Regions from separate parts of the Enterobacter sp. RIT637 genome, predicted to be linked through region 2. Evidence: predicted binding sites of a transcription regulator. Region 2 holds the regulator's gene; each other region holds the start of a gene.
What was found. The regulator Fur, encoded in region 2, represses iron uptake genes when iron is present. The targets are predictions, from matches to a motif close to ATAATAATGAGAACNACTATCAA.
Positions count from the first base shown of each region.

Region 1: a site for Fur is predicted at 1,962-1,984, ahead of feoA (ferrous iron transporter A). Genes of this name have one in related genera too.
Region 3: a site for Fur is predicted at 1,986-2,008, ahead of K5E19_RS06920 (TonB-dependent siderophore receptor). Genes of this name have one in related genera too.

Region 1 covers NZ_JAIHAZ010000011.1:48,596-51,878, reverse strand. Annotated here, with positions in the region: gene K5E19_RS15890 (Tex family protein) at 1-1,705, shown strand, start outside; gene feoA (ferrous iron transporter A) at 2,025-2,252, shown strand; gene feoB (Fe(2+) transporter permease subunit FeoB) at 2,282-3,283, shown strand, end outside.
Region 2 covers NZ_JAIHAZ010000003.1:160,414-163,696, forward strand. Annotated here, with positions in the region: gene chiP (chitoporin ChiP) at 1-1,016, shown strand, start outside; gene chiQ (ChiQ/YbfN family lipoprotein) at 1,067-1,393, shown strand; gene fur (ferric iron uptake transcriptional regulator) at 1,498-1,944, opposite strand; gene fldA (flavodoxin FldA) at 2,236-2,766, opposite strand; gene ybfE (LexA regulated protein) at 2,922-3,209, opposite strand.
Region 3 covers NZ_JAIHAZ010000003.1:1,992-5,274, reverse strand. Annotated here, with positions in the region: gene K5E19_RS06920 (TonB-dependent siderophore receptor) at 1-1,918, opposite strand, end outside; gene yahO (DUF1471 family periplasmic protein YahO) at 2,122-2,397, opposite strand; gene K5E19_RS06910 (ABC transporter ATP-binding protein) at 2,548-3,283, opposite strand, start outside.

The sequences.
Region 1 (3,283 bases), on a different contig from region 2:
CTTCGATCACCACGAACCGATTTCTACCGCGCCGTCTCACCGCGCGCTGGCGATGTTCCGCGGCCGCAACGAAGGCGTGCTCCAGCTCTCCCTGAACGCCGACCCGCAGTTTGACGAGCCGCCGAAAGAGAGCCACTGCGAGCAGATCATTATCGACCACCTTGGCCTGCGCCTGAACAACGCCCCGGCGGACAGCTGGCGCAAAGGCGTGGTGAGCTGGACCTGGCGCATCAAGGTGCTGATGCACCTCGAAACCGAGTTGATGGGCACCGTACGCGAGCGCGCTGAAGATGAAGCGATTAACGTTTTCGCCCGTAACCTGCACGACCTGCTGATGGCCGCTCCTGCAGGACTGCGCGCAACCATGGGTCTCGACCCGGGCCTGCGTACCGGCGTGAAGGTCGCTGTGGTTGACGGCACCGGCAAGCTGGTGGCGACTGACACCATTTATCCGCACACCGGCCAGGCAGCCAAAGCGGCCGTCGTGGTGGCGGCGCTGTGCGAGAAGTACAACGTTGAGCTGGTCGCCATCGGCAACGGTACGGCCTCACGTGAAACCGAGCGCTTCTACCTCGACGTGCAGAAGCAGTTCCCGAAAGTGACGGCGCAGAAAGTGATCGTCAGCGAAGCGGGGGCATCCGTCTATTCCGCGTCCGAGCTGGCGGCACTGGAGTTCCCGGACCTTGACGTTTCCCTGCGCGGTGCGGTTTCAATCGCTCGCCGCCTGCAGGATCCGCTGGCGGAGCTGGTGAAAATCGATCCGAAGTCCATCGGCGTGGGCCAGTATCAGCACGACGTGAGCCAGACACAGCTGGCGCGCAAGCTGGATGCGGTCGTGGAAGACTGCGTAAACGCTGTTGGCGTCGACCTGAACACCGCGTCGGTTCCCCTGCTGACCCGCGTGGCGGGCTTAACCCGCATGATGGCGCAGAACATCGTCTCCTGGCGCGATGAGAACGGTCAGTTCCAGAACCGTCAGCAGTTGCTGAAGGTGAGCCGTCTGGGGCCGAAAGCCTTTGAACAGTGCGCGGGCTTCCTGCGCATCAACCACGGCGATAACCCGCTGGATGCCTCTACCGTTCACCCGGAAGCCTACCCTGTTGTGGAGCGCATTCTGGCCGCGACCCAACAGGCGCTGAAAGAACTGATGGGCGACAGCAGCGCGCTGCGTAACCTGAAAGCATCGGATTTCACCGACGAACAGTTCGGTGTACCGACGGTCACCGACATCATCAAAGAGCTGGAAAAACCGGGCCGCGATCCGCGTCCTGAGTTCAAAACGGCGACCTTTGCTGACGGCGTGGAGACGATGAACGATCTGCTGCCGGGCATGGTGCTCGAAGGTGCGGTCACCAACGTGACCAACTTTGGCGCGTTTGTGGATATCGGCGTGCATCAGGACGGTCTGGTCCATATCTCTTCCCTCGCCGACAAGTTCGTTGAAGACCCGCACACCGTGGTCAAAGCGGGCGACATTGTGAAGGTGAAAGTGCTGGAAGTGGACCTGCAGCGCAAGCGTATCGCCCTGACCATGCGTCTGGACGAGCAGCCGGGCGAAAGCAACGCGCGCCGTGGCAACGGCGGCGGTCGCGAGCAGCAGCGTCCGGCCGCGAAGGCCGCGAAACCGCGCGGACGTGACGCCCAGCCTGCGGGCAACAGCGCGATGATGGATGCGCTGGCAGCGGCAATGGGTAAGAAACGCTAAGGTTGTCAATGCCCGGTGGCGCTACGCTTACCGGGCCTACGGTTTTGTAGGCCGGGCAAACGCAGTGCCGCCCGGCAAGCAGGCCGCTGGGAATTACAATAAATATGGCGCCCCTATATTTAAACCATTATTTATCACTCCATTAACAAATAAGTTTTTTATTCCTTCCCGGGTAATTCTGCAAATATTGAGCAAGGTCAATCAGACCGCAAATTAATACGATTAACAACATTCCGTCACAGTTTTAATATTGCTGATAAAAACTATTCTCATTATCATCATTGTGTAGATTATTTAACCTCTCGTGGAATCAGGCGCTATGCAATTCACTCCAGACAGTGCATGGAAAATTACCGGTTTTACTCGTGAAATTAGCCCCGCCTATCGGCAAAAGCTCTTGTCATTAGGCATGCTGCCCGGCTCGTCATTCCAGGTAGTACGCGTGGCCCCGCTGGGCGACCCCGTTCATATCGAAACCCGACGCGTCAATCTGGTACTGCGTAAGAAAGACCTCGCCTTAATTGAAGTCGAAGCGTTATCTCAATAACAAGCCAGCGGTTCAGTGAGTCTATTACAATGAAAAAATTAACTATTGGCTTAATTGGCAATCCTAATTCCGGCAAGACAACCTTATTTAATCAGTTAACCGGTGCGCGCCAGCGTGTCGGCAACTGGGCAGGCGTGACGGTTGAGCGTAAAGAAGGCCAGTTCACGACGACGGACAATCAGGTCACGCTGGTTGACCTGCCGGGCACCTATTCGCTCACCACGATTTCCTCTCAGACATCGCTCGATGAGCAGATCGCCTGTCACTATATTCTGAGCGGCGATGCGGATCTGCTCATCAACGTGGTGGATGCGTCCAACCTTGAGCGCAATCTCTATCTGACGCTGCAGCTGCTTGAGCTGGGTATTCCCTGCATCGTGGCGCTTAACATGCTTGATATCGCTGAGAAGCAGAAATTGCGCATCGACGTCGATGCCCTCTCCTCCCGCCTGGGCTGCCCGGTGGTTCCGCTGGTCTCTACCCGCGGGCGCGGCATTGACGCCCTGAAGCTGGCCGTTGACCGCCACGCAGGTAACGCCGACGTTGAACTGGTGCACTACGCGCAGCCGCTGCTTCGCGAAGCCAGCCAGCTGGCGCAGGAGATGGACACCGCCATGCCTGCCAGACAGCGTCAATGGCTCGGCCTGCAAATGCTGGAAGGCGATATCTACAGCCGCGCCTATGCCGGTGACGCAGCAGATAAACTCGACGTGGCGCTGGCACGCCTGAGCGACGAGCTGGATGACCCGGCGCTGCACATCGCGGACGCGCGCTATCAGGCCATCGCCGCGATTTGCGACGTGGTCAGCAACGCCCTGACGGCCGAACCCAGCCGCTTTACCGCCGCCGTAGATAAAATCGTGCTCAACCGCTTCCTCGGTTTGCCCATCTTCCTGCTGGTGATGTACCTGATGTTCCTGCTTGCCATTAACATCGGCGGCGCGCTCCAGCCTGTCTTTGACGCCGGTTCCGTGGCGATCTTCGTGCACGGTATCCAGTGGCTGGGCTACACCCTGCACTTCCCGGAATGG
Region 2 (3,283 bases):
GCGGTGTCAGCCTGTACAAGGCAGCAGCGAAATTCAAATACGGCCCGGTATGGGCACGTGGGGGCTATATTCAGCCAACCGGCCAAACGCTGTTAGCGCCGCACTGGAGCTTTATGCCGGGTACCTACCAGGGCGCGGAAGCCGGGGCTAACTTTGACTACGGCGATGCGGGTGCGTTGAGCTTCTCCTATATGTGGACCAACGAGTACAAAGCACCGTGGCACATTGAGATGGACAAGTTCTACCAGAACGATAAGAAAACCAAAGTCGATTACCTCCACTCGCTGGGCGCGAAATACGACTTCAAAAACGATCTGGTCCTGGAAGCTGCATTTGGTCAGGCGGAAGGTTATATCGATCAGTATTTTGCTAAAGCCAGCTACAAATTTGATGTTGTGGGCAGCCCGCTGAGCACCAGCTACCAGTTCTACGGCACGCGCGATAAAGCCAGCAATGGCACCGTTAACGATATCTATGACGGCACTGCATGGCTGCAGGCGCTGACCTTCGGCTACAAAGTGGGCCAGGTTGATTTACGTCTGGAAGGAACATGGGTGAAGGCAGAAGGGCAGCAGGGCTATTTCCTGCAGCGTATGACGCCAACCTACGCGTCCTCGAACGGTCGTCTCGACATCTGGTGGGATAACCGCTCTGACTTCAACGCCGACGGCGAAAAAGCGGTGTTCTTCGGTGCGATGTATGACCTGAAAAACTGGAACCTGCCTGGCTGGGCGGTGGGTGCCTCTTACGCTTACGCCTGGGACGCAAAACCTGCGGATATGGCAACACCGGACGCGTACTACGATCCAAACTATCGTCTGAAAGAGTCTTCTTACAGCCTGGATGCGATCTACACCCTGCAGGATGGACGTGCAAAAGGGACGATGTTCAAACTGCACTTCACGCAGTATGACAACCACTCCGATATCCCGAGCTACGCGGGCGGTTACGGCAACATCTTCCAGGATGAACGTGACGTGAAATTCATGGTCATCGCGCCATTCACTATCTTCTGATGAACACACCGGCGGGTAATGTTGTCCCGCCGGTATGGAGACTGCACATGATGAAAAAAATCGTAATCGTCGCGTTGCTGGCATCAGGGCTGGTGGCGTGTGCTCAGACTGAGGCACCAAAAGAAGATTCCCGCCTGAAGGAGGCCTATAGCGCCTGTATCAATACAGCGGAAGGGTCGCCGGAGAAAATCGAAGCCTGTCAGAGCGTGCTGGACGTGCTGAAGAAAGAGAAAGCGCATGAGCAGTTTGCGACGCAGGAGAATGTTCGCGTGATGGATTACCAGGCCTGCATTCAGGCACGTAAAACCGGTAACGATCAGGAAGTGGCGAAGCGTTGCGATAAGATCTGGAGCGATATTCGCAGTAACAATAAATAAGTTGCTTTACGCCCGGTGGCGCTGTGCCACCGGGCTTTTTTTTTGCCCAAAAACAGGCAAAAAAAAAGCCAACCTTACGGCTGGCTCAGAGTATAAACACGATATTATTTCGCGTCGTGCGCGTGGTCGTCTTCACGGCAATCGCCTTCAGCGCAGTGACCATACAGGTACAGGCTGTGGTTGGTCAGGCGAATGCCATGACGAGCGGCGATTTCACGCTGGCGTGATTCGATGGAATCATCGCTAAATTCAATAACCTTGCCACAATCGAGGCAGATCAGGTGATCGTGATGGTGCTGTTGGGTCAGCTCGAAAACGGATTTACCGCCCTCGAAGTTATGACGGGTAACAATGCCCGCGTCATCGAACTGGTTCAGCACACGATACACGGTTGCCAGCCCAATCTCTTCACCCATGTCGATAAGACGTTTGTAGAGGTCTTCCGCACTGACATGGTGATTGTCTGGCCCCTGAAGCACTTCAAGGATTTTTAACCGAGGAAGCGTTACTTTCAGGCCAGCCTTCTTTAATGCGGTATTGTTGTCAGTCATGCGGAATCTGTCCTGTTGCTAAACGATTCACTTCTAAAGAAGAAGTGACAGAAAATGCACTTGGGATAATGCGTCTCATTATAGAACTGCCATGGCTAAATGAAAACTGCAAGTCTCAAGCAAAGTATGCTTATAAAAACGTGGTATCACCAACAAACTTGTTCGATGGCATCCACTTTTTACCAGGGGGATATTGTACAGGTCTGAACGAAAAAGTTAAAAGTTTGTAGCAATTAATTTAATCGGTTTTACCTGGTAAACGGGCGCAACCTGAGTTGCGCCACCGGGAAATCAGGCGTTAAGAATGTCGTCGAGGTTCAGCTCTTCACGGATCTGCTTAACCCATTTCTCAACGCGTTCAGCGGTCAGTTCCGGCTGACGGTCTTCGTCGATGGCCAGGCCGACAAAGTGGTCGTCGTCTGCCAGGCCTTTAGAGGCTTCAAAGTGGTAACCCGCCGTTGGCCAGTGGCCGACAATCACCGCACCGTGTGGTTCAATGATGTCGCGGATGGTGCCCAGTGCGTCACAGAAGTATTCTGCGTAGTCTTCCTGATCGCCGCAACCGAACAGCGCGACCAGCTTACCGTTGAAGTCAACTTCTTCCAGGGTTGGGAAGAAATCGTCCCAGTCACACTGTGCTTCACCGTAGTACCAGGTCGGGATACCCAGCAGCAGGATGTCATAACCTTCGAGATCTTCTTTGCTGCTCTTGGCGATGTCGTGCACATCGGCAACGTCTTTACCGAGCTGTTTTTGAATGTTTTTTGCGATATTTTCGGTATTGCCGGTATCACTGCCGAAGAAAATGCCGATGATTGCCATGAGTAAAATAACCTCTTGAAACTTAATGGTATGGTGGCGCAATTTGTCCACGGATAAGGGCAATAATAGCAGAACAGGCAACCCTGCGGAAACAGCTATCGCGCAGGACTGCACTCTGTGCTACATGAAAAGGGAAATAAAAGGAATTTTCAGACTTATGCCTTGCTGCGCAATGTCTCAAGTTGGGTGATTAACATCTCTTCAATCAGTTCGCTGCGGCTGATGTTACGCGCCTCGGCCAGCTCATTTAGTGCATCGACGGCATCGGCGTTCAGCTTCAGTTCGACACGCTTAAGCCCACGATTTTTATCGCGTTTAAGCTGGTTGCGTTTATTAATACGCAGCTGTTCATCGCGCGAAAGCGGATTCGTTTTCGGTCGTCCCGGTCGACGCTCATTCGCGAACAGATCTAGTGTCGTACGGTCCGTTTGTTCTTTGGCCATGATTCTGAGACTTCGGGGGAAATACGCCGCCCTGCTAATGCCCGGGCGATAAGCGCGCCATCATACATCACCGA
Region 3 (3,283 bases), 160 kb from region 2:
CGTCAACGGGCTTGATGTCGTATTCTGCGCCCAGCACGGCGTAGAAATTCGGAATACCGATCGCATCGTTGCCCTGATTCACGCCGTTTTTAGTTTTGGTCAGCTCCGCCTGCAGCCAGGTGGCACTGGCGTTCAGGCGCATCCCCAGCATCGGCTCGCCGAAGACGTTCAGCTCCACGCCACGGTTACGCTGCTCGGCGTCCAGACCGTAGTGGCCGCTGTCGTCGAGGATTGCCGACGGCATTTTGATTTCAAACAGCGCAAGCGATCCGCCCACGCGGCCGAAGTCCGCCTTCACGCCCACTTCGTTCTGCTTAGAGTGAACGATACCGGTACTCTGGCCGTAGTTGGTGGCGGTATTAGGTGCGGTTTTGCCCGGCTGCAGCGCTTCGGTGTGGTTGGCGTAGAGGGAAATTTCCTCCCACGGCTTGTAGACCACGCCGTAGGTGGGCATCCAGCGGCTGCCGTCGAAACCGTCCGCGTCGTTCTCTGCGCCGGTAATTTTGTTATACCCGCGAACGACCACTTTCTGATGGCGCGCCCCGGCGGTGAACAGCAGCTTATCGTCCAGCACGCCCAGGGTATCGCTCAGCAGCCAGCCCTGCGTACGGGTGCGCCCGCTGGTCAGCGGATCGCTGTATTTCCCGCCGGAGCCGTTGAAGTTAGTGCTGTCCGGCATATCGACGCCGGTGTTGTGATAGATGTTGGTGGTCGGGTTATCCTTCGCCGCCGACATTTTCCACGCGATTTTTTCGTTTTTAGTCATCGCGGAATACCCGACGTTGACCTTGTGCGAGACGAAGCCGGTAGTGAAGTTACCGCGAATGCCCGCCATCCCGCTGACGGAATCGCTGATGCGGTTGGTATCCAGACGGCTGACCGTCGCCTTGCCACTCTTGTCCACCAGCTTCGGCGCGCTGTAGATCCCTTCTTCATGCGCGTGCTGCGCGCCCAGGCCGGTATAGGCGGTCCAGCCGCCGGTAATGTCGTACTCGCTGCGCCACATCCCAAATTCGTTTTCGATATTGCTGTAGGCCCACTTCTGCGAGAAGTTGCGATCGTTTTTCGGCGGTTCAGGCACGAAATCCACCGCCGAGATGTTGACGCTGGTCGGGCTGCCGTGGAAGGTTTTCTTCTGATAGCCCAGGTCCAGCGAGGTGCGGAAGCGGTCGCCTTTGTAGTCCAGGCCGGTGGAGAGCAGCGTGGTGCGGCGGCGATCGTTCGGTACGCCGGTTTCCCCTTCACGATGGACGAGGTTCACGCGCGCGCCAAACTGGTCGTTATCACCAAAGCGACGGCCCGCGTCCAGCGTGGTGCCAATCTGGGAATCCGAGGTGTAGTCCACGCCCACTTTTGCCTGCGGCGTCTCGCCCGCATGTTTCGGCTCAAGGTTGATCATCCCGCCTACGCCGGAGCTTGCCGCACCGTTCATCAGCGAGTTGGCCCCTTTGAAGATTTCAATGCGGTCGACCATCTGGGCATCCACCACCTGACGCGGCAGCACGCCGGACAAGCCGCCAAAGGTCATGTCATCGCCGTCGAACTTCAGGCCACGAATACGGAACGTTTCCGCACTGTTGCCGTACCCCTGAACATACTGCACGCCCGCGTCGTTGGCGACCACGTCGGCAATGGTTTTCGCCTGCTGATCTTCCACCAGCTTCGAGGTATAGCTGATGATATTGAACGGCACGTCCATGGCGTTCTGCTGACCGAGCATCCCCATGCGTCCGCCATTTGCCACCTGCCCGTCGAGGAAGGCGGGCACCAGCTGGTCGCCGCCGGGTGTGAAATCACTCTCCGCCGCAGCCTGGACGACGAGGGTGTCCTCTTTTTTTTCATCCGCCGCCAGTGCGGAATGCGTCACTGCGCCAATGGCAAGCGCCAGCAGCGTTTTATGCATTGTGGTGTTGTTCATGATTAACTCGTTTAAATGTGCGCGCAAAAATGACCCGTGGTCGGGCCTTAGAATGGTGTTAAATGCAATGCAAATGAGAACTATACGCATTATCTATGCGTTATCAAGTGTAACCGCACATTTCTGGTTGCGAAAAGAGGTTAATCAGGACGGGGGAGCAGGACGAGAACAGCCACCCCACAGAGGGGGTGGCTGCAATAACATTATTTTTTCTTGTAGATATCGGCAGTGCCGTGAATTTTGTTGTTGGTATTACCGGAGGTCAGCACCAGCACGTCAGCGCCTTGTTTGTCTGCTTTCTCAATCAGCTCTTTCTTAGCATCATCAATCGATACTTCATTTGAAGTGTTAACAGTACCGATTTTTTCATACTGTGATTCTACTTTCTCGAATTCGTTTTTCGTCAGCAGTTCAGCAGCAAAGGCATTAGTGGTAAACAGAAACGCGGTTCCCAACAAAATAGCAGTCGTTTTTTTCATAACCTTTTTTCCTTGAGATTAATCAGCAACTACGAAAATCCTCACACACGATGATGAGGTGTATTGAGCATGGTAGAGAATCTCAGGAAATTCCACATGTTCGGGAAAATTCTTTTATAACAACCCATTGCATGAAATAACTAACGAATATTAAGAATATTCAAAAACGCGCGCGACGCCCGAGATATCAATGCGCACAGCCGCGCCGGGGTTCCACCCTGCCTGACTGACCGTTTTCAGAACAACAGGCTCCGGTTGCCCGGCTAAAGCAAGGGTGAGCGTGGACAAATGGCCCGTGAAATCCACATCAATAATCGAGACAGGGCTTTCATTCGGGGCGCATGCCGTTACGCGCAACTGTTCCGGGCGCATCATCACTCTGCCCTCTCCTGTCGCACGGGCATTGTCCGTGGGCACTTCACCCAGCGCGCACATCGCGTACCCACCGGAGAGCTGAGCGGGCAGGATCACCGCATCGCCAAGAAACAGCGCGGTCTCTTCGTCAACGGGCCGGGAGTACACGTCGTAAGGCGTACCCACCTGGCTGAAGCGTCCGGCACGCATCACGGCAACCTGGGTGGCAAAGGACAAGGCTTCGTTTTGGTCGTGCGTCACCAGAATCGAGGCCACGCCAGCCTCCGCCAGCAGGTCGGCGGTCGCTTTGCGCGTCATGGCGCGCAGCCCGGTATCCAGCGCAGAAAAGGGTTCGTCGAGCAGCATGACTGACGGACGCTGGGCCAGCGCGCGGGCCAGCGCAACGCGCTGCTGCTGCCCACCGGAAATCTCATGCGGCCAGTGCGTGGCCAACTGCCTGTCCAGAGAGACTTTCTCCATCAGCGCGTCCACCCGCTGACGTTTTTCATGCCGCGTGCCGTCCAGCCCCCAG